One region of the Streptomyces sp. NPDC005866 genome, then DNA from elsewhere that is predicted to be linked to it. Evidence: riboswitches for the same ligand, from Rfam matches in the RefSeq annotation. Region 1 holds a riboswitch; the other holds the start of a gene.
What was found. A riboswitch is a leader RNA that binds a small molecule or an ion and turns the genes downstream of it on or off. The one in region 1 is predicted to bind cobalamin.
Positions count from the first base shown of each region.

Region 2: another riboswitch for cobalamin. It lies ahead of ABZ396_RS21890 (HoxN/HupN/NixA family nickel/cobalt transporter); the one in region 1 lies ahead of ABZ396_RS10420 (cobalamin biosynthesis protein).

Region 1 covers NZ_JBEXWP010000005.1:310,373-321,833, reverse strand. The annotation lists gene ABZ396_RS10435 (lysozyme) at 1-137, shown strand, start outside; gene ABZ396_RS10430 (inorganic phosphate transporter) at 313-1,554, shown strand; gene ABZ396_RS10425 (hypothetical protein) at 1,574-1,801, shown strand; cobalamin riboswitch at 1,893-2,035, shown strand; gene ABZ396_RS10420 (cobalamin biosynthesis protein) at 2,135-3,085, shown strand; gene ABZ396_RS10415 (cobyric acid synthase) at 3,082-4,587, shown strand; gene cobN (cobaltochelatase subunit CobN) at 4,584-8,252, shown strand; gene ABZ396_RS10405 (putative cobaltochelatase) at 8,422-10,425, shown strand; gene cobO (cob(I)yrinic acid a,c-diamide adenosyltransferase) at 10,425-11,024, shown strand; gene ABZ396_RS10395 (cobyrinate a,c-diamide synthase) at 11,018-11,461, shown strand, end outside.
Region 2 covers NZ_JBEXWP010000014.1:119,467-130,927, forward strand. The annotation lists partial or broken gene ABZ396_RS21845 (ubiquinol-cytochrome c reductase cytochrome b subunit) at 1-554, shown strand, start outside; gene ABZ396_RS21850 (cytochrome c oxidase subunit 4) at 472-876, opposite strand; gene ctaD (cytochrome c oxidase subunit I) at 873-2,546, opposite strand; gene ABZ396_RS21860 (DUF6479 family protein) at 2,783-3,151, shown strand; gene ABZ396_RS21865 (SRPBCC family protein) at 3,221-3,706, opposite strand; gene ABZ396_RS21870 (alpha/beta hydrolase) at 3,905-4,558, shown strand; gene ABZ396_RS21875 (hypothetical protein) at 4,649-5,350, opposite strand; gene ABZ396_RS21880 (CGNR zinc finger domain-containing protein) at 5,388-5,897, shown strand; gene ABZ396_RS21885 (metalloregulator ArsR/SmtB family transcription factor) at 5,989-6,348, opposite strand; cobalamin riboswitch at 6,429-6,620, shown strand; gene ABZ396_RS21890 (HoxN/HupN/NixA family nickel/cobalt transporter) at 6,648-7,757, shown strand; gene ABZ396_RS21895 (hypothetical protein) at 7,841-8,056, opposite strand; gene ABZ396_RS21900 (hypothetical protein) at 8,379-9,077, shown strand; gene ABZ396_RS21905 (YcnI family protein) at 9,026-9,769, shown strand; gene ABZ396_RS21910 (hypothetical protein) at 9,948-10,235, shown strand; gene ABZ396_RS21915 (heavy metal translocating P-type ATPase) at 10,235-11,461, shown strand, end outside.

The DNA of each region.
Region 1 (11,461 bases):
CGGACGAGGGAGCGCTGCCGGCCGGTTGGTCGCACTGGACCTTCTGGCAGTACGACAACAGCGGCAGCCCGCCGGGTGACCAGAATCTCTTCAACGCGTCGGCGAGCCGGCTGAAGTCGTTCGCCAGGGGCTACTAGCCAAGGGGCGACCGGGCCGCCGGACCGGAAACGGGATGGCGGCCTCGCTGGTCGCCGCCCTTGCATACCCCCGAAGTCGATCCCAGACACCACCGAGACGACTCCAGTTCATCTTCCGTTCATTCAGGTTTCCTAGGGTCCAACGGCCGATGACCTCTCAAGATTGCCTGGGTAAATGGAAAGCTTCTCGCTGATCCTCGCGATTGTGGTGGTGACCGCACTCGCGTTTGATTTCACGAACGGTTTCCACGACACCGCCAACGCGATGGCCACGACCATCTCGACCGGCGCGCTCAAGCCCAAGATCGCGGTGACCATGTCCGCCGCGCTCAACCTGGTGGGCGCCTTCCTCTCCGTGGAGGTCGCCAACACGATCTCCAAGGGTCTCGTAGACGAGAACGGCATCCGCCCCGAGGTCATCTTCGCCGCCCTGGTCGGCGCGATCCTCTGGAACCTGGTGACCTGGCTGGTGGGCCTGCCCTCCAGTTCCTCGCACGCCCTCATGGGCGGTCTGATCGGCGCCACCGTCGCCTCCGCCGGGCTCGGCGCGGTCCACGGCGACGTCCTGGTCACCAAGGTCCTGCTCCCGGCGGTCGCCGCCCCCGTCGTCGCGGGCATCGCGGCGATGCTCTCCACCCGGCTCTCCTACACGCTCTCCAGGAACGCCGAGGCCGAGGCCACCCGCAAGGGCTACCGGGCCGGCCAGATCGCCTCCGCCGGCCTGGTCTCGCTCGCGCACGGCACCAACGACGCGCAGAAGACGATGGGCATCATCACCCTCGCGCTGATCGCGGCCGGCTCCATCGCCCCCGGCTCGAACCCTCCCACCTGGGTCATCCTCTCCGCCGGCCTCGCCATCGCGCTCGGCACCTACATCGGCGGCTGGCGCATCATCCGCACCATGGGCAAGGGCCTGACCGACCTTCAGCCGCAGCAGGGCTTCGCCGCCCAGACCAGCGCGGCCACCGCCATCCTGGCCTCCTCCCACCTCGGCTTCTCCCTCTCCACCACGCACGTCGTCTCCGGTTCCGTGATGGGCGCGGGTCTGGGCCGCAAGGGCGGCACGGTCCGCTGGTCCACCGCGACCCGCATGGTCGTCGCCTGGGTGCTCACCCTTCCCGCGGCCGCGGTCGTCGGCGCGATCGCCGAGTCCGTGACGGACCTCGGTGGCTGGGGCACGGCGGTCGTCGCCGTCTTCCTCGTCGCCTCCAGCGCCGCGATCTGGAAGCTGTCCCGCCGCGAGGTCGTGGACAGCGCCAACGTCAACGAAACCGACGGCGCGGAGCCGGCCGGCGTGGTGACCACGGCGATCGCCGCCGTGACCCCGCCGCCGGCGGGCACGGTCACCGACGACCTCACCGCCACGATCCCGTCCCCCGCCCCGGCCGCCGCCACCGACCCGGCCGCCACCGTCTGACCCCCGAGGAAGAACCGACATGAACATCGACTGGGCAGCCATCGGCTCCGTCTTCGGCGTCAGCCTCATGGTCACCGTGGGCATGGTGGCCCTCTTCACCCTCGGCATCAAGGGCCTCTCCGCCCGCGAACGCGCCACGGCCCAGGGCAACTCCGCGGCCCTGGCCGTGACCGCCGCCTACCTCTGCTTCGCGGCCTGCGCGGCCGCCGTGGCGTACGGCATCCATCTGATCGTGGCGAAGGCCTGATCAGCGAAGGCGGCACGCCCAACAGGCCCCACCGGACCCCCGGTGTGGGCCTTCCCACACACTCCCCTCGCAGGTCAACGGCAAGTTGACGGGTCTTCCGGGGGCGTGGTGGACTTCCGGAGCCAAGTACGGCGGCAAGAGAGGAAGCCGGTGTGAATCCGGCGCGGTCCCGCCACTGTCACCGGGGTAGCGATCCCCGGGAGCCAGGAACTCTCACCGCCGTTCTCGTCGAACCAGGGCGTGGACACCCTGAGTGAGGACATATCGCCATGCGCGGCTGCCGATCGAGGTTGAGTACCCGGCCCGTCCCCGACCCCGCGGCCGGCTGAGCCGATGGGTGCCGGTCGCGTCTTCGCGTACGGCGCCGCCGCCGGCCTTCTCGGCGATCTGCTGCTCGGCGATCCGCGCCGGGGGCATCCGGTCGCCGCGTTCGGGCGGGCGGCCGGGGCCGTCGAACAGGTGCTGTGGCGGGACCACCGCGGGTGGGGTGCCCTGCACACCGCGGTGTGCGCCGGCGGCGCCATGACTGTGGGTGCCCTGGCCCAGCGGCTCGTACGACCGTCCACCGCCGCTTCTGTCGCGCTCACCGCGATCGCCACCTGGGCCGTCGTCGGGGGCACTTCACTCGCCCGCGAGGCCGGCGCCATCGGGCGCGCCCTGGAGGCCGGCGATGTCGAGGCGGCCCGCGCCCGGTTGCCGCATCTGTGCGGGCGGGATCCGCAGTCCTTGGACGCCGACGGGATCGCCCGGGCCGTCGTCGAGTCCGTCGCCGAGAACACGAGTGACGCGGTCGTGGGTGCGCTGGTGTGGGGGGCCGTGGGCGGGGTGCCGGGGCTGCTCGGGTTCCGGGCCGTCAACACCCTGGACGCCATGGTGGGCCACAAGTCGGCCCGGTACCGGCGGTACGGGTGGGCTTCGGCGCGGCTGGACGACGTGGCGGGCTGGCCGGGGGCCCGGCTCACCGCCGTGCTGGCCGCCGTGGCCGGGGGTGACGGCCGGGGGGCCGTACGGGCCTGGCGTGCTGATGCGGCGAAGCATCCGAGTCCCAATGCCGGGCCGGTGGAGGCGTCGTTCGCGGGGGCGTTGGGGGTACGGCTCGGCGGGTCTCTGTCGTACGGCGGGCGGGTCGAGCATCGGCCTGTGCTGAACGGGGAGGGGCGTGCGGTGGAGGTCTCGGACATCGATCGTGCCGTGCGGTTGTCACGGCGGGTGGGCTGGCTGGCGTTGGTGGTCGGCGCGGCCGGGTCCCTGCTGCGGGCGTCGTTCTCGGGAAGGGCGTCATGAACGGCGGAGGTCTCCTCGTGGCCGGCACCACCTCCGACGCCGGGAAGAGTGTCGTCACCGCCGGCATTTGTCGGTGGCTGGCGCGGCAGGGGGTCAAGGTGGCGCCGTTCAAGGCCCAGAACATGTCCCTCAACTCGTTCGTCACACGCGAGGGCGCCGAGATCGGGCGGGCACAGGCCATGCAGGCGCAGGCCTGCCGGATCGAGCCGACCGCGCTCATGAACCCCGTGCTGCTCAAGCCGGGTGGCGAGCAGAGCAGTCAGGTCGTGCTGCTCGGGAAGCCGGTCGGCGAGCTGAGTGCGCGCGGGTACCACGGCGGGCGGCAGCAGAGGCTGCTCGGGACCGTGCTCGACTGTCTCGCCGAGTTGCGGGGCAAGTATGACGCGGTGATCTGTGAGGGGGCGGGCAGTCCGGCGGAGATCAATCTGCGCCGGACCGACATCGTGAACATGGGGATCGCGCGCAACGCGCGGATGCCCGTGCTCATCGTCGGTGACATCGACCGCGGGGGTGTGTTCGCCTCCTTCTTCGGCACCGTCGCCCTGCTCTCGCCGGAGGACCAGGCCCTCGTCGCCGGGTTCCTCGTCAACAAGTTCCGGGGGGATGTCTCCCTGCTGGAGCCCGGCCTCGACATGCTCCACGGGCTCACCGGGCGGCGGACGTACGGCGTCCTGCCGTTCCGGCACGGCCTCGGGATCGACGAGGAGGACGGGCTCCGCGTGCGCGGCACCGTCCGCGAGTCGAACGTAGCCCCGCCGGTCGGCGAGGACGTGCTGAGGGTCGCCGTCTGCGCGATCCCCCTGATGTCCAACTTCACGGACGTGGACGCGCTGGCCGCCGAACCGGGTGTCGTGGTGCGGTTCGTGGACCGGCCGGAGGAGCTCGCCGACGCCGATCTCGTCGTGGTCCCGGGGACCCGGGGGACGGTCCGGGCCCTGGAGTGGCTGCGGGAGCGGGGACTCGCGGACGCGCTGCGGCGCAGGGCCGCCGAACATCGGCCCGTGCTCGGCATCTGCGGTGGCTTCCAGGTCCTCGGGCAGCACATCGAGGACGAGGTCGAGAGCCGGCGCGGGCACGTGGCGGGGCTCGGAGTGCTGCCGGTACGGGTGCGGTTCGCCCGGGAGAAGACCCTCACCCGGCCCGTCGGGGAGGCCCTCGGCGAGCGGGTCGAGGGGTACGAGATCCATCACGGGGTCGCCGAAGTGACCGGAGGAGAGCCCTTCCTGGATGGCTGCCGGGTCGGGCAGACCTGGGGCACCCACTGGCACGGCTCCCTGGAGTCGGACGGTTTCCGCCGGGCCTTCCTGCGCGAGGTCGCGGCCGCCTCGGGCCGCCGCTTCGTGCCGGCCCCCGGCACCTCGTTCGCCGCGCTGCGCGAGGAGCAGCTGGACCGGCTCGGCGACCTCATCGAACAGCACGCGGACACCGACGCGCTCTGGCGGCTCATCGAGTCGGGCGCGCCGCAAGGACTGCCTTTCATCCCACCGGGAGCGCCCGCATGAGCACTGTGTTGTTGTTGTCGACCGCGGACACCGATCTGCTGGCGGCCCGGGCCGCCTCCGGTGCGGACTACCGGATCGGCAATCCGACGCGCGTCGACGTCGCCGAGGAGCTGCCCGCGCTGATCGAGGGCGCGGACATCGCCGTCGTACGGCTGCTCGGCGGCAAGCGTGCCTGGGAGGACGGGCTCGCCGCGCTCAAGGCGTCCGGTGTGCCGACCGTGCTCCTTGGCGGCGAGGCCGTGCCGGACGCCGAGTTGATGGCCGAGTCGTCGGTGCCGGCGGGTGTGGTCGCGGAGGCGCTGCGCTACCTCGTCGAGGGCGGCCCCGCGAACCTGCTGGAGCTGTCCCGGTTCCTGTCCGACACCGTGCTGCTGACCGGCGAGGGGTTCACCGAGCCGCAGAAGATGCCCGAGTTCGGGGTGCACGGCTCGTACGAGATCCAGGAAGGCCGCCCCACGGTCGGGGTGCTCTTCTACCGGGCCCACGAACTGAGCGGCAACACCGCCTTCGTGGACACCCTGTGCGACGCGATCGAGGCGCGCGGCGCCAACGCCCTTCCGGTGTACTGCGGTTCGCTGCGCGGGGCGGACGCCGGGCTGTACGAGATCCTCGCCGGGGCTGACACGCTGGTCGCCACCGTCCTGGCCGCCGGCGGCACCCACGCCTCGCAGGCCTCGGCCGGCGGTGACGAGGAGGCCTGGGACGTCGGGGCGCTCGCCGATCTTAACGTCCCCGTGCTGCAAGGCCTCTGCCTGACCTCCTCCCGGCAGGCCTGGGACGAGTCCGATGCCGCCCTCTCCCCCATGGACGCGGCGATGCAGGTCGCGATCCCGGAGTTCGACGGCCGTCTGGTCACCGTGCCGTTCTCCTTCAAGGAGCAGGGCCCGGACGACGTACCGGTGTACGTCGCCGACCCCGAGCGGGCCGGACGCGTCGCCGGAATCGCCGTACGGCACGCGCAGTTGAAGCACAAGCCGAATGCGGAGAAGCGCGTCGCGCTGGTGTTCACCGCGTACCCGACCAAGCACTCGCGGGTCGGCAACGCGGTCGGTCTGGACACCCCCGCGTCGGCGGTGCGGGTGCTGGACGCGCTCAAGGAGGCCGATTACGGCGTCAGCGAATACCCGGCCGGCGGCGACGAGTTGATCCATCGACTCATCGCGGCCGGTGGGCACGACGTCGAGTGGCTGACCGAGGAGCAGCTGGCCGCCGCGCCCGCGCGGGTGCCGCTCGCGGACTACCGGGCGTGGTTCGGGAAGCTCGACCCGGAGCTCAGGGACGCGATGACGGAGGCGTGGGGCGAGCCGCCGGGCTCCCTCTACGTCGACGGGGAGGACATCGTCCTCGCCTCCCTCCGGTTCGGGAACGTCGTCGTGATGATCCAGCCGCCGCGCGGCTTCGGCGAGAACCCGATCGCGATCTACCACGACCCGGACATGCCGCCGTCGCACCACTACATGGCCGCCTACCGGTGGTTGGAGGCTGCAACATCGGAGGGGGGCTTCGGCGCGGACGCGGTCGTGCACATGGGCAAGCACGGCACGATGGAGTGGCTGCCCGGCAAGGGACTCGGGCTGAGCGCCGGTTGTGCGCCGGACGCGGTCCTCGGTGACCTGCCGCTGATCTACCCCTTCATCGTCAACGACCCGGGCGAGGGCACCCAGGCCAAGCGGCGCGGTCACGCCACCGTGGTCGACCATCTGGTCCCGCCGATGGCCCGTGCCGACACCTACGGCGACCTGGCCAAGCTGGAGCAGCTGCTCGACGAGTACGCGCTGGTCTCCGACCTGGACCCGGCCAAGGCGCCGGCCGTGCGGGCGCAGATCTGGACCCTGGTCAAGGCGGCCGAGCTGCATCACGACCTGCATGTGGACGACCAGCCGGACGACGCCGACTTCGACGAGTTCGTCATGCACATCGACGGCTATCTGTGCGAGATCAAGGACGTGCAGATCCGCGACGGCCTGCACATTCTCGGCGGCGGGCCGGTCGGCGAGCCGCGCGTGAACCTGGTGCTGGCCGTGCTGCGTGCCTCGCAGGTGTGGGGCGGGCAGGCCAACGCGCTGCCGGGGCTCCGGGCCTCCTTGGCGGCCCATTTCGGGCTCAGCGAGAAGGAGTTGCTGGCCGAGCCCGGCGCGCCGGTGAAGGTGCCGGTGGAGCTGACGGATCTCGTGGAGGGTCCGGCGCGTACGGCCGCCGACGCGATCGACCTGCTGGAGCAGCTGTGCCGACGGGTCGCGGAGGGCATGGAGCAGCGGGACTGGACCGTCACCGAGAGCCGCCCGCTGGTACGGGAGGTTCTCGGCACCGAAATCCCGGACGCCGTCGCGGTGCTGGAGTTCGCCTGCGACGAGGTCGTACCCCGGCTGGCGCGCACCACGGACGAGATCGGCCACATCGTCAAGGCACTTGACGGCGGTTACGTTCCCGCTGGTCCCTCCGGTTCGCCGACGCGCGGGCTGGTCAACGTGCTCCCGACCGGCCGGAACTTCTACTCGGTCGACCCCAAGACCATTCCGTCCCGGCTGAGTTGGGAGGTCGGCCAGTCGCTCGCGGACTCGCTCGTGCAGCGGTACCTCCAGGACACCGGCGAGTACCCGAAGTCCGTCGGGCTGACGGTATGGGGCACCTCCGCGATGCGCACCCAGGGCGACGACATCGCCGAGATCCTGGCGCTGCTGGGCTGCCGTCCGGTGTGGGACGAGGCGTCGCGGCGCGTGACCGGCTTCGAGGTGGTTCCCCTCGACGAACTGGGCCGGCCGCGCATCGACGTCACGGTCCGCATCTCCGGGTTCTTCCGGGACGCGTTCCCGCACGTGGTCGGGCTGCTCGACGACGCCGTGCGCGAGGTCGCCGAGCTGGACGAACCCGCCACGCGGAACTACGTGAAGGCGCACGCCGACGAGGACACCGCCGAGCACGGTGACCGGCGGCGCGCCACCGCCCGTATCTTCGGCTCCAAGCCCGGCGCGTACGGCGCGGGCCTGCTGCCGCTGATCGACGCGCGCAACTGGCGCTCCGACGCGGACCTCGCCGAGGTGTACGCGGTCTGGGGCGGTTACGCCTACGGGCGCGGGCTCGACGGGCGGGCTGCACGGGGGGACATGGAGACCGCGTTCAAGCGGATCGCCGTCGCCGCGAAGAACGTGGACACCCGCGAGCACGATCTCGTCGACGCCGACGACTACTTTCAGTACCACGGCGGCATGGTCGCGATGGTGCGCCATCTGACCGGCGCCAACCCCGAGGCGTACGTGGGTGATTCGGCGACGCCCGACCAGGTGCGGACCCGTACCCTCGGCGAGGAGACCCACCGCGTCTTCCGGGCCCGGGTGGTCAATCCGCGCTGGATGGCGGCCATGCGCCGGCACGGGTACAAGGGCGCCTTCGAGATGGCGGCGACCGTCGACTACCTCTTCGGGTACGACGCCACGGCCAGGGTCGTGGACGACTGGATGTACGAGAAGCTCGCGTCCGAGTATGTGTTCTCGCCGGAGAACCAGGAGTTCATGCGAAGGTCCAACCCGTGGGCGCTGAGGGGCATTTCCGAGCGCCTGCTGGAAGCGGCGGACCGCGGCCTTTGGGCGGAGCCGGACCAAGAGACCTTGGACCGGCTCCGGGCGACCTACCTCGAACTTGAGGGAGACCTGGAGGGAGACGCGTGAGCACCTCCAGGAACCCCGCGCCGGCGGGGAGCACTGCATGGACGAGAACCGCAGAGCGGACTACGTCGGAACACCCCCGCGACCGCAGGGAGCAGACCTTGACCTTGACACCCCCGCATTCTGCGCCCCTACCGATCTCCCATGGCTCACCCGAAGGAGTGATCGCAGCGTGAGCACCCCGTTCCCTTTCAGCGCCGTCGTAGGTCAGGACGACCTGCGGCTGGCGCTGCTGCTGAACGCCGTGTCACCGGCGGTCGGCGGAGTGCTGGTGCGCGGCGAGAAGGGCACCGCGAAGAGCACCGCCGTGCGTGCCCTGTCGGTGCTGCTGCCGGCCGTGGACGTCGTCGCCGGCTGCCGTTTCTCCTGCGACCCGGCCGCCCCGGACCCGGCCTGCCCGGACGGGCCGCACGAGCCGGGTGCCTTCGAGTCCCGCCCGGCGCGCATGGTCGAACTGCCGGTGGGCGCCTCCGAGGACCGGCTGGTCGGCGCCCTCGACATAGAACGGGCCCTGGCGGAGGGCGTGAAGGCCTTCGAGCCGGGCCTGCTGGCCGATGCGCACCGGGGCATCCTCTACGTCGACGAGGTCAATCTCCTCCACGACCACCTGGTCGATCTGCTGCTGGACGCGGCCGCGATGGGCGCCTCGTACGTGGAGCGCGAGGGTGTCTCCGTACGGCACGCGGCGAAGTTCCTGCTGGTCGGCACCATGAACCCCGAAGAGGGCGAGCTGCGGCCGCAGTTGCTGGACCGGTTCGGTCTGACGGTGGAGGTGGCCGCCTCGCGCGAGCCCGACCAGCGGGTGGAGGTCGTACGCCGGCGGCTCGCCTACGACGACGATCCGGCGGGTTTCGCGGCGCGCTGGGCCGACGAGGAGGCCGCCGTACGGCAACGGATCGTGGCGGCGCGGGCGTTGCTGCGGTCGGTGCGGCTGGGCGACGGGGCGCTGCGGCAGATCGCGGCGACCTGTGCGGCCTTCGAGGTCGACGGGATGCGCGCCGACATCGTGATGGCGCGGACGGCGACCGCGCTGGCCGCGTGGGCCGGGCGGACGGACGTGCTCGCGGAGGACGTCCGGCAGGCTGCGCTGCTCGCGCTGCCGCACCGCAGGCGCCGCAACCCCTTTGACGCGCCGGGACTCGACGAGGACAAGCTGGACCAGACGCTGGAGGAGTTCTCCGGGGAGTCCGGCGAGTCCGGCGACGACGATCCCTATCCGGACGGCCCCGGCGGGGGCGGCGGCCGGCCGGCACCCGACGACGACGGCCCCCAGGGCGGCGACACGGGTGCGCGGCCCGAGGCCGGGAAGGGCGGCGAACCGCAGGCCTCCGGTGGCGGCTCGGGCGAGCAGCCCCCGACGCGGGCCGCCGAGCCCTTCCGCACCAAGGTGCTGACCGTGCCGGGGATCGGTGCGGGCGCGGCCGGGCGGCGCTCCCGTGCGCGGACCGAGCACGGGCGTACGACGGGCGCGCGGCGGCCGCGGGGTGCCCTGACCAAGCTGCACCTGGCGGCGACCGTGCAGGCCGCCGCCCCGCACCAGCGGGCACGCGGGCGGTCCGGGCCGGGGCTGGTCGTCCGCCGGGACGATCTGCGGCAGGCGACCCGGGAGGGCCGCGAGGGGAACCTCGTGCTGTTCGTGGTCGACGCGTCCGGGTCGATGGCGGCCCGGCAGCGGATGAGCGCCGTGAAGGGGGCCGTGCTGTCGCTGCTGCTCGATGCGTACCAGCGGCGGGACAAGGTGGGACTGGTGACGTTCCGGGGGGCGGCGGCCGATGTGGCGCTGCCGCCGACGTCGTCCGTGGACGCGGCCGCGGCCCGCCTTGAGTCGCTGCCGACCGGGGGTCGTACGCCCCTCGCCGCCGGGCTGCTCAAGGCGCATGACGTGCTGCGGGTGGAGCGGTTGCGGGATCCGGCGCGGCGGGCGCTGGTGGTCCTGGTGACGGACGGGCGCGCGACCGGTGGGCCGGAACCGGTCGCCCTCGCCGGGCGGGCGGCCCGGCTGTTCGCGGCCGACGGGATCGCCTCGGTGGTCGTGGACTGCGAGTCGGGGCCGGTGCGGCTGGGGCTCGCCGGGCAGCTCGCCGGTGAGCTGGGCGGTACGGGGGTGACGCTCGACGAGTTGCGGGCGGACTCGATCGCCGGGCTGGTGAAGGACGTGCAGAGGAGGGCCGCGTAATGCCGCAGGGGCAGCCGAGTGTCGTGCCGGACGACGGACTGACGACTCGTCAGCGCCGTAACCGGCCTCTTGTCGTCGTGCACACCGGGGTCGGCAAGGGCAAGTCCACCGCCGCGTTCGGGCTCGCGCTGCGCGCCTGGAACCAGGGGTGGCCCGTCGGGGTGTTCCAGTTCGTCAAGTCGGCGAAGTGGAAGGTCGGCGAGGAGCGGGCGCTGCGCGTCCTCGGGGACTCCGGGGAGGGCGGGACCGTCGCCTGGCACAAGATGGGCGAGGGCTGGTCCTGGGTGCAGCGGGATGCCCAGATGGACAATGAGGAGAAGGCCCGGGAGGGCTGGGAGCAGGTCAAGCGGGACCTGGCGGCCGAGACGTACCGGCTGTACGTGCTCGACGAGTTCGCGTACCCCATGCACTGGGGGTGGGTGGACACCGACGAGGTCGTCGAGGTGCTGCGGAACCGGCCCGGGACCCAGCATGTTGTGATCACCGGGCGGAACGCGCCCGGGAAGCTGGTGGACTTCGCCGACCTCGTCACCGACATGTCCAAGGTCAAGCATCCGATGGACGTGGGGCAGAAGGGGCAGAGGGGCATCGAGTGGTGACTTCTTCCGTCCCTCGGCTGGTCGTCGCCGCGCCGTCGTCCGGCAGCGGCAAGACCACCGTCGCCACGGGGCTGATGGGCGCGTTCGCCGCGCGGGGGCTCGCCGTGTCCTCGCACAAGGTCGGGCCGGACTACATCGACCCCGGCTACCACGCGCTCGCGACCGGGCGGGTGGGACGGAACCTCGACGCGTATCTGTGCGGGCCGGAGCTGATCGGGCCGCTGTTCGCGCACGGTGCGCGGGGCTGCGACATTGCCGTGGTCGAGGGCGTGATGGGGCTGTACGACGGGGCCGCCGGGGAAGGTGAACTGGCGTCCACCGCCCATGTCGCGAAGCTGCTGCGGGCGCCGGTGGTGCTGGTCGTGGACGCGTCGTCGCAGTCGCGGTCGGTGGCGGCGCTGGTGCACGGGTTCGCGTCCTGGGATCCGGGGGTGCGG
Region 2 (11,461 bases), on a different contig from region 1:
CCGGGCACACCCTCATGTGGAACGTCCTGCTGCCGGCCGTCGTCCTGCCCACGCTGCTCTTCGGCGTGCTGTACGCCTACCCCTTCGTCGAGCAGCGGGTGACGGGGGAGTGGCGGCAGGAGCAGCACTTCTGCGACCGGCCCCGCGAACGGCCCGTCCGCACCGGCCTCGGCGCGGCCGGCGTCACCTTCTACGGGGTGCTGGTGCTGGCCGGCGGCAACGACGTCGTGGCGCAGACCTTCCGGATCTCGCTGAACGCCCTGACCTGGATCCTGCGCGTCTCCCTCGTCGTGGCCCCGGTCGTCGCCTTCTTCGTCACCCGCGCGCTGTGCCACGCCCTGCTGCACGCGGAACAGGAGCGGCTGACCGAGGGCGAGGAGACCGGAGCGATGCGCCAGAACATCGCCGGCGGCTATGAGAGCGACCATCGCCCGGTCACGTCGTTCCGGCCCGGCGCCCCACGCCGACCGCTCAGCCCTCCTGATCAGCCCCTCGGTTCACGTACTGGAACACCAGCCCGGCAACACCCCGGGCCAGAACACCGAAGCCGATGAGGAACAGCCACAGCCCGAACACCACCCCGGTCGCCGCGAGGGCGAACCCGAGCGCGGTGACGATCGGCCAGGGGCTGTGCGGCGGGAAGAACTCCAGCGGCCCGGCGGCGTCCGCCACCTCCGCGTCCGTACGGTCCTGCGGGCGCTGGCCCCGGCGGACGTAGTTCGTCGCGCAGAAGAACGACACCAGCGCGGCCATCCCGAACGCCACGATGAGCGCCGCCGTACCCGCCGGGTCGGCGTGCGACCACACCCCGTAGAGCGCGGCGGCGGCACCGAAGAAGAAGGCCACGCCACCGAAGAGCAGTGCCTCGACCTTCACCGCAGCCCCTCCCTCTCCGCCTGCCGGACGATCTCGGGATGGTGCAGGTCGAAGGCCGGCGACTCCGACCGCACCCGGGGCAGCGCCACGAAGTTGTGCCGCGGCGGCGGGCAGGAGGTGGCCCACTCCAGGCCACGCCCGAACCCCCACGGGTCGTCCACCTCGACCTGCCGCCCCTGGTGGGCCGTACGCCACACGTTGTAGAGGAACGGCAGCGTGGAGACGCCCAGCAGGAACGCACCGGCCGACGAGAGGGTGTTGAGAAGGGTGAACCCGTCGGCCGGCAGATAGTCGGCGTAGCGGCGGGGCATGCCCTCCGCACCGAGCCAGTGCTGCACCAGGAACGTCAGCTGGAACCCCGGGAAGAGCAGCCAGAAGTGCAGCTTGCCGAGGCGTTCGTCGAGCATCCTCCCCGTGAACTTGGGCCACCAGAAGTAGAACCCGGCGAACATCGCGAACACCACGGTCCCGAACAGCACATAGTGCAGATGCGCCACGATGAAGTACGAGTCGGTGACATGGAAGTCCAGCGGCGGCGAGGCGATCAGCACCCCGCTCAACCCGCCCAGCAGGAACGACACCAGGAAGCCCATCGCCCACAGCATCGGCGTCTCGAACGAGAGCGAGCCCCGGTGCATCGTCCCGATCCAGGCGAAGAACTTGATCCCGGTCGGCACGGCGATCAGGAACGACATGATCGAGAAGAACGGCAGCAGCACCGCCCCGGTCGCGAACATGTGGTGCGCCCAGACGACCGCCGACAGCATGGTGATGGCGATCGTGGCCCCGATCAATGGCAGATAGCCGAACAGCGGCTTGCGCGAGAACACCGGCAGGATCTCGGAGACGATCCCGAAGAACGGCAGCGCGACGATGTACACCTCGGGGTGCCCGAAGAACCAGAACAGGTGCTGCCACAGCAGCGCCCCGCCGTTGTGCGCGTCGAAGACGTGCGAGCCGAACTTCCGGTCGCACTCCAGGGCGAGCAGCGCCGCCGTGAGCACCGGGAAGGCGGGCAGTACGAGGATGGACGTGAACAGCACGTTCCAGGTGAAGATCGGCATCCGGAACATCGTCATGCCCGGGGCGCGCAGACACATGATCGTCGCGATGAAGTTGACCGCGCCCAGGGTCGTCGACACACCGGTGACCACCAGCCCCATGACCCACAGGTCCGCGCCCGCGCCGGGGGTGTAGTACGCGCTGTTGAGGGGCGCGTAGGCGAACCAGCCGAAGGAAGCGGCACCGCTCGGCACCAGGAACCCCGACACCACCATCAGGCCGCCGAACAGGTACATCCAGTACGAGAGCGCGTTGAGCCTCGGGAAGGCCACGTCCGGGGCGCCGATCTGCAGCGGCATCACGGCGTTCGCGAACCCGGCGAACATGGGGGTCGCGAACAGCAGCATCATGATGGTGCCGTGGATGGTGACGAACTCGTTGTAGGTCTCCTGGCTTACGAACTGCAGCCCCGGACGGGCCAGTTCGGCGCGCATGCCCAGCGCGAGCAGCCCGGCGAGAAGGAAGAAGCAGAACGCCGTCACCATGTACAGCCGGCCGATCGCCTTGTGGTCGGTCGTCGTCGCCCATCCCAGCAGCCGGCGCCCCAGCGGCGCCCGAGCGACGGGAGGCGTGGACTCTTCGGCGTCGCGTTGCGAGAGTTCGCTCATGGTCCTCCTCAACCGTGCCGAGCGCGGGAAGCGCCCTCGCGGGTACCCTGCCCGGCGCGGAGAGAACCGCTGGTTCCCGCAGGCGGGCGGCACACCCTGCCACGACGAAACCGGTATGCCGGACAGACGGTGCCTTATTGGCTCCGGGGCGACGCTACCGGTGACCTGGCGAATGCCACGTCCGCCACGCCTCGCTTCCTGGGCATTCGCCGCCTCGCTGTGGGTACCCGGGGCAGATGGACATGACTCTTGAGCAACTGGCCGCCGCCGGTTCGGTGGCGGGGATGACAGTGATCGTCGTGTGCGGTCTGCTCGTCACGGCCGCACTGGTATGGGCCGTCCGGCTCGGCATCGGGGTGCGACGGCGGGAGCCCGCGCCGCCCCGGCGCTCGGAACATCCCATGCCGCCCCGCACGGGACCGGTGCGCGAGGAACGTGAGATGCGTGAGCCGAACGAGGTGCCGCAGGCCGGGAGCGAGGGTGAGCGTCTCACCCCGCACCAGCTCAGCAACGCCCCCAGCAGGCCCAGCGGCAACCAGGACCGCCCGCGCTGGCAGCCCGGCTCCAGCGGCTCCTTCGGCGGCGGGGGCGGCGGCGCGAAGTGACCGGTCGCCCGAACCCCGGCCCCGGGCCGTGAGGCCCGGGGCCGGGGTTCGCCGCTTCTGTCAGAGCCTTCAGAGAAGCGAGCCGGGATCGCCGGTGTCGCCGGGGCGGATGCGACCGCGCCACGCCCCGGTCTCGCCTCCGCGCTGCTCGATGTAGTCCTTGAAGCGGTGGAGGTCTCCGTTGACGCGGCGGTCGATCAGGCCGAGCGCGTCGGCACCCTTCTCGGCCATACCGCTGGGCTCGACGTCCATCGTGAGCTCCACCCGGGTGTGCGTCTCGTCCAGGGGCTCGAACCGGACGGATCCCCGCTGCTGGGTGTCACCCTCGATCGCCCGCCAGGTGATCCGGTCGTCCGGCAGCTGGTCGACGATCTCGGTGTCGAACTCGCGCCGGATCCCGCCGATCCGCGTGGTCCAGTGGTTGTGCCGGTCGTCGAGCTGCCTGACCTCCTCGACGCCCTCCATGAACTTCGGGAATTCCTCGAACTGGGTCCATTGGTTGTAGGCCGTGTGGACCGGGACGGCGACATCCACGGCTTTCTTGACCGTGCTCATCTGTTCCTCCTTGTCGGAACGGCTCCTCACCGGGGCGCTGTCGAGTCCGACGCGCTCTCCCGTGGCGGCCGGGTACCCGGTCCCGCTTCGCGCACCCTTCCTCGTGCGGTGGAGATCCCCGATCGACCGAAACGCTGGGTACCCGATGGGGGAGAGCCGTCCTGATCGGTCCTACGTCCGTACAGTCAGGAGGACGCCGTGAACGCGGTCGTGGAGAGCGTGCGGATATCCGCCGCGGGTGTGCTGCTCGAAGCCGATGTGACCGTCCCGGAACCCGCGAAGGGCGTTGTGCTCTTCGCGCACGGCAGTGGGAGCGGCAGGCACAGCCCCCGCAACCGCTTCGTCGCCGGGGAACTGCAGGCGGCCGGGATCGGCACCGTTCTCGCCGACCTGCTCACCCGGGAGGAGGAGAACGTCGACAGGGTCACGGGGAGGCTCCGCTTCGACATCGGCATCCTCGCCGCGCGCCTGATCGACCTCGCCGACTGGCTGCGGTCGTACCGGCCCGCCGCGCACCTCGGGCGCGGGCTCTTCGGTGCGAGTACGGGTGCCGCGGCCGCCCTGGTCGCGGCCGCGGAGCTTCCGGACGCGATCCGTGCGGTCGTCAGCCGGGGCGGCCGGCCGGATCTGGCCGCAGGATCACTGGCGTCGGTCCATCAGCCCACCCTGCTCATCGTCGGTGAGCGGGACCCGGAGGTCCTGCGCCTGAACCGGGCGGCGATGCGGGAGATGCCCGGCGAGACCCGGCTCGAAGTCATACCCGGCGCGACCCACCTGTTCGAGGAACCCGGCACCCTGGAGCGCGTGGCCCGGCTGGCCGGTGACTGGTTCACGCGCCATCTGCCCGCGTAGGCCACCGCCGGTCACGGAGCGGCCCGGAGTCGGTCGCTGTACGGGGAGGACGTCAACCGCCCGGGCGCCTGACGGTTTCCCCGCACGGACTCAGAGGGCGTGGAGCAGCCAGGTCAGCCGCAGCTCACGGGCCGTCAGCGTGGCCGCCTCGCGGAGCTGGTCCGCCTCGGATCCGGGCGGGAGCTCGCCCGCGAGGGTGAGGGCCGCCGCTGCCGTCTGCGGACGGGCCCCGAGGGCTGCCCGCAGGTGGTAGGAGCGGCGCAGGCCGGCGATGCCCTGTTCACGGTCCTGCTCCAGGAGGTGCCCGCCGAGGTGGCGTGCGGTGTACGACTCCAGCAGCGTGTCACCCTGCTCCAGGGCGTGCTTCTGGGCCCGCTGGTAGGCCGGTACGGCCGTGGCGGGGTCCTGGTCGACGTTGTCGGCGAGCACGCCGAGCCAGAACGTGGCCCAGCCGGCCAGCCGCGCATCGGCCGCCGCGGCGGCGAAGTCCTCGCGGGCCCGCCGCCGGTCCTCGGGCAGCGGGTCCAGACCGAACAACAGCCGGGCATAGCGCACTTGCGCGCCGAGGAACCCGGCGAACACCGGGTCGGACGGCAGCAGCGCGCCCACCGCCTCCTCGGCCGCCGCGGCTCCTTCCAGCCGCCACCAGAAGCGGTCCACCAGGATCTCGGCCCGCTCCGCCGGCGCCTCCGCCGGCAACAGCGCGAGCGCCTCGTCCCACCGGCCCGCACGGTGCAGCATTCGCGCGAGGGCGGGTCCACCGTCCATCATGTAGGCGGCATCAGTAGTCATGGTGCCTACCCTTCCGGCGCGGTAGGTAGGTGGTCAAGTGCGTTACGTCGACTACATCGGGAACCTGACCCGGCTCGCGGTCGAATTCGTCAACGGCGACGGTCCCAGCGAACTCCGCCAGGAGATGTTCCGCCAGCACCGGGTCCGCGAACCGGACAGCGCCCGGCTCGCCACGTTCCTGCCCGGGCTGCGCGACGCCGTCGCGGCCGCCGCCCAGGGCGCGCCGACCGGCCCCGTCAACGCCCTGCTCGAACAACACCCACCGCTGGTCCGGGTCGACGACCACGACGGTGAGGGCTCGCCGCATCTGCACTTCGCCCCGAACGGCGAGGACGCCGTGACCTGGCTCGGCCGCAGCTGCGCCGCCGCCCTCGCACACGTCGTCTGCGGCGACCCGGCCGTGACCATCGGCCGCTGCCACGCCGCCGGCTGCGAGCGCTTCTATGTCGACGACTCCCGCAACCGCGCCCGGCGGTTCTGCTCCAATGCCTGCGCCAGCCGCACCACGGTCGCCGCTCACCGCGCCCGCCGTAGGGCGGCAAGCTGACCCGTGGCGCGGGGCGCGGGGCGTGACCAGCCGGTGATGGCCCACTGCGGCGCCAAGCGCCGGACGGCGTCGGGCTCGTCCGTCTCGCCGCTCAGTCGGTGTGGGCGGCGCAGTGTTTCAACAGGTCGGCGACGACCGGGTCGACGACTCGGTAGCGCACCACCCTGCCCTCCTTGTCGCCCGCGACGGTGCCGGCGGCACGCAGCAGGCGCAGGGCCTGGGAGACGGCCGGGTCGTTCATGCCGGTCGCGATGGCGAGGTCGGAGACGGCGAGAGGTCCTGCCTGGTGCAGGGCCAGCAGAAGGGCGAGGCGTCCTGGGTCGGCGAGCAGGGAGAAGCGGTCGGCCCAGGTGCGGACGTGGGCAGGCTCGCCGATGGCGGCGATCGCGTCGCAGACACGGTGGCCGTCGATGGTGCGGCGGTCCGCACGGTCGGCCGGGACGAGATGCATGAGCTCATCCTCGCAGGCGCCCGTATGTGATCTTCAATACCTGCACACCTACGCAGCTATGCAGGGGAGTGCAGGCCCCTCTAGGGTGGGCGGGCTGCGGTGTTCGGGAAGCCGGTGCGAAGCCGGCGCGGCCCTCGCCACTGTGAATCGGGGAGTTCCCCGCCCATGTCCCGGAAGGGACAGCCACTGGCCGTCTTATCACGGCCGGGAAGGCGGGCGCGGGAACGCACGACCCGTAAGCCAGGAGACCGGCCGCGGCATCTCACGAGTTGATCCACGAGGTGCTGGAGCGTGACCGAATGACCCTGCCCAAGACATCCCTGCCCGCGACCAAGCCCGCCGCCTTCCGCTGGCGACGCGAGGACACCGTCAAGACGGCGGGGCTGATGGCGGTGATCGCCGCCCTGCATGTCCTCGCCTTCGGCATCCTGTTCCTTCTCGTCGTCCCCGGACACTACGAGGTCGGCTCCAAAGCCTTCGGCATCGGGCTCGGCATCACCGCCTACACCCTCGGCATGCGGCACGCCTTCGACGCAGACCACATCGCCGCGATCGACAACACCACCCGCAAGCTGATGGCCGACGGCAAGCGGCCGGTGTCGGTCGGGTTCTGGTTCGCGCTCGGGCACTCCAGCGTGGTGGTGGTGATGGCCGCGCTGGTGGCGGGCGGCGCCCAGCTCGCGGGCACGCTCATGAACGACGACTCCCGCACCCACCAGACGCTCGGTGTCATCGGTACGACCGTCTCCGGGTCCTTCCTGTACATCATCGCCGCCCTCAACCTCGTGGCCCTGCTGGGCATCCTGAAGGTGTTCCGGGCGATGCGGGCCGGGACGTACGACGAGGCGGAGCTCGAACAGCACCTGGATTCCCGCGGTTTCATGAACCGTGTCCTCGGCCGGCTCACCAAGTCCATCACCCGGCCCGGCCAGATGTACCCCCTCGGCTTCCTCTTCGGCCTCGGCTTCGACACCGCCACCGAGGTCACGCTGATGGTGATGGCCGGCTCGGGCGCGGCGGCGGGCCTGCCCTGGTACGCGGTCCTCAGCCTGCCGCTGCTCTTCGCCGCCGGTATGAGCCTGTTCGACACCCTCGACGGCACCTTCATGAACTTCGCCTACCAGTGGGCCTTCTCGAACCCGGTCCGCAAGGTGTTCTACAACCTCACCATCACCGGCCTGTCGATCGCCGTCGCCTTCTTCATCGGCACCATCGAACTGGTCGGCGTCCTGCACGACAAGCTCGGCCTGAGCGACGCGGTCACGGGCTGGATCTCCGGCCTCGACCTGGACAACGTCGGCTATGTCATCGTCGGCCTGTTCGTGGGCGTGTGGGCGGCGGCCGTGGCGTACTGGAAGGTGGCGAAGGTGGAACAGAGGTGGACGGCCCGGCCGGCCGGGGGTGGCTGACGTTGCGCCGGCGAACCGCCGGCGGGCCGGGAAGCCTCGACGCCTCCCGGCCCGCCCCACGTCCTGCGCCGCAGGCGCATGCGTCAGGGCAGGGCGATGCCGTCCAGCTTGCCGGCCTTCGCGTCGGAGACCAGGTTGGAGAACTGGTCGAAGCTCATCTGGACGCGCTGGCCGAAGTCGTCGGTCAGGACGATCCGCTGTTCGGCGGGGGCTTTGGGGTCGACGAAGAGCTGGGGACAGCCGCAGTCGCACTCGCCGCAGAACGTCGCGACGGGTTCAAGTCCGCTGGTGTCGGTCATGGTGCTCCACCTCCGTGGGCGTGGGATGGCGATGCGCCGCTGTCGGGGGTCGGCGGTCGCGGGGGACTGCCCGGGGGATACCCCGCGTGAGCCGGATGGACGCCCGTCCCCCGGTGGATGCGGGGGCGCGACCGGCGGGGGCGTGCGCTTGTGCTCCTTCGGCCGCTTCCGTTGCCTCGATTCCTCCGCAAGAGCCGGGAACTGAACGGTGCCCGCGTCCGACTCGTATGGAGGAGGCAGGTTGACCAGGTGGGACTCGGGCGGTGGTGTCATGCGAGGGCAGAGGGAGAGACCCTCGGGTCGCGTGGCAAGATCGGCGGACATGAGTGTGTCCCTCCCGGTACGGAGCCTGCGCGCGGCGGTGTTCGCCGTGCTGTGCGTGCTGCTCGCCGTCGGGGCGCATGTGCTGGCCATGGGCGGGGCCCCACGGGTGTGGGTGCAGGTCGCCGGCGGCGTGCCGGTCTTCGTGAGCGGCTGTCTGCTGGGCGGCCGGGAGCGGTCGCTGGCCGGCATCGGAGGTGGGACGCTGGCCGCGCAGGGCGGACTGCATCTCGTGTTCGACGCGGTACGGCCCCATGCCGGAATGACCCTGCAGGGCATGCAGCGCATGACGATGGCTCCACACGCCCATGCCCAAGCCCACGCGCTGACTCCGCACGCCACCGCCGCTCACGTCGGAGCGGCCCTGGTGCTGACGTGGTGGCTGCGGCGCGGAGAGGCCGCGCTCTGGTCGCTGCTGCGGCGGGCGGTCGCGTTGGTGCCGGGGCTCGCCGCCTGGTGGCAGGTGGAGCGCGGGCTGCGGGGCCGCCCGGTGGCGCCGGGCCCGGCCATGGTGCGGGCTGCCGACGGGACGCGGTCGCCGCGGCCGACGCGGCTGCGGTACGCCGTGCACCGGCGCGGGCCGCCGACAGGGATGTCGTACGCCGTCAGACCCCGACATCCCTTCCTCAGCACGGAGATCACTCACCCATGTCCACGACACGTACCGCCCTGCGCCGCGCCGGCGCCATCACCGCCCTGACCGCCGCCGGAGTCCTCGCCGCCGCCGGTGTCGCCTCCGCGCATGTCACCGTCCACCCGGAGAGCTACGCCAAGGGAGCCACCGACGGTGTGCTGACTTTCCGCGTGCCCGACGAGGAGGCCACGGCCTCCACCACCAAGGTGCAGGTCTTCCTGCCCACCGACCACCCCGTCCTCGGCGTCCTCGTCTCCCCGCAGGACGGCTGGACCGCCAAGGTGACCAACACCAAGCTCAAGACGCCCGTGAAGACCGATGACGGCACCATCACCGACGCCGTCTCCGAGATCACCTGGACCGGCGGGAAGATCGGGGCCGGGGCCTACGAGGACTTCGACGTCGCCTTCGGGCAGCTTCCCGACGACACCGACCAGTTGACCTTCAAGGCGCTCCAGACGTACTCCGACGGCAAGACCGTCCGCTGGATCGAGGAGGCCCAGAGCGGTGGCGGCGAGCCGGCGAACCCGGCGCCGGTCCTCAAGCTGACCGCGAAGGGTGCCGCCGACAGCAGCGCCGTCGCCACCTCGTCCGCGGCCCCGAAGAACGCCGGCACCTCCACCTCGAACACGGCCGGCAGTGACTCGACGGCCCGGAGCCTCGGCAGTGCCGGGCTGATCGTGGGCGTGCTGGGGCTGGCCGCGGCGGGGTACGCCGTCGTGCGCGGCCGGTCGAGCACAGGATCACGGGGCGAGTGAGGGGCCGTCCTGCCGACGGGGGCCCGTCGGCAGGGCAACGCCCCATCGGCAACAGCCTTACGCCCAAACGGCGCCCGTCACACGTTTGCCACGGAACTCGGGCCCCGTCCGCTCCGACTACTGAAGCGGTACGGCTCGATCCGACCGACGCCGTACAACGCGATCTGGAGACCCGGTGATGGACGAGTCCCTGCCTTCCTCCTCCGGCTCGGGCGCGGTGGCGCTGCGCAAGCTGGTGCCGCCGCCCGCGCTCTGCGGCTTCCTCCTGATGCTGGCCCTGATCTTCACGGTGTCATACGCCGTCGGGGCCTCCGCGGGACCCGTCGCACCCGGCATGCACGGCACCGGCACAGGCACGAGTTCCGGCGATGGCGGCGGCACGCACACCGGCACCGGCACCGGCGACGGGGGCGGGACGGACGACGACACGGACGACATGGGGAACATGCACGGGGGAGGCAACTGATGAGTGCCGAACCAGTGGTGACCGTAGTGACCACCCACCTGACCGTAGGCGGAATGACCTGCGCGGCCTGTGTGAAGCGCGTCGAGATGAAGCTCGGCAAGCTGGACGGGGTCACGGCGGCCGTCAATCTGGCCACCGGGCGGGCCCGGGTGAGCCATCCGCCCGAGATCAGCCCCGGCGAACTCGTCGCCGCGGTCGAGAAGGCCGGGTATACGGCAGCCCTGCCCGAGCCGCCGAGGAAGGATCGGCGCGAGGAGGCCGTGGACCAGGAGTCCGAGGGCGCCCGGCAGGAGCGCGAGCGGCTGCTGATCACCGCGTTGCTGGCGCTGCCGGTGCTCATGCTGTCGATGGTGCCGGCGCTCCAGTTCCGCAACTGGCAATGGCTGTGCTTCGTGCTCGCCGCGCCGGTCGCCGTGTGGGGGGCGTGGCCGTTCCACGCCAGGGCCGTACGGGGCCTCCGGCACTCCGCGGCCACCATGGACACGCTGGTGTCGCTGGGTGTGGTGGCGTCCTTCTCCTGGTCGGCGTACGCGCTCTTCCTCGGCGGCGCCGGTGATCCCGGGATGCGGATGCCGTTCAGCCTGGTGCCCTCGGCCTCGGACGGCGTGGCGCACCTCTACCTCGAAGCGGCCGTCGGCGTACCGCTGTTCGTGCTCGCCGGGCGGTTCCTGGAGGCTCGGGCGCGGTGCGGAACCGGGGCGGCGCTGCGGTCGCTGGCCCAGCTCGCGGCCAGGGCGGTCGCCGTACGGGAGGGAGATTCCGAACGGCTCGTCGCCGTCGAGGAGTTGAGGGTCGGGCAGGTCTTCGTCGTACGGCCCGGCGAGCGGATCGCCACCGACGGCGAGGTGACACAGGGAAGTTCGGCGGTGGACCTGTCCCTGGTCACCGGGGAGACCGAACCGGTCGAGGTCGGGCCCGGCTCGGCGGTGGTCGGCGCGGCCGTCAACTCCGGCGGGCTGCTGCTCGTCCGGGCCACCGCGGTCGGTGCGGACACCCAACTCGCCCGGATCACCCGGCTGGTGACCGAGGCGCAGGCCGGCAAGGCGAAGGCGCAGCGGCTGGCGGACTCGGTCGCCGGCGTCTTCGTACCCGTCGTGATGGCGCTGGCCGTCACGGTGCTCGGGTTCTGGCTCGGCGCCGGGGCCGATCCGCAGGCGGCGATCACCGCGTGCGTCGCCGTCCTGGTCGTGGCCTGCCCCTGCGCGCTGGGCCTCGCCACACCGACC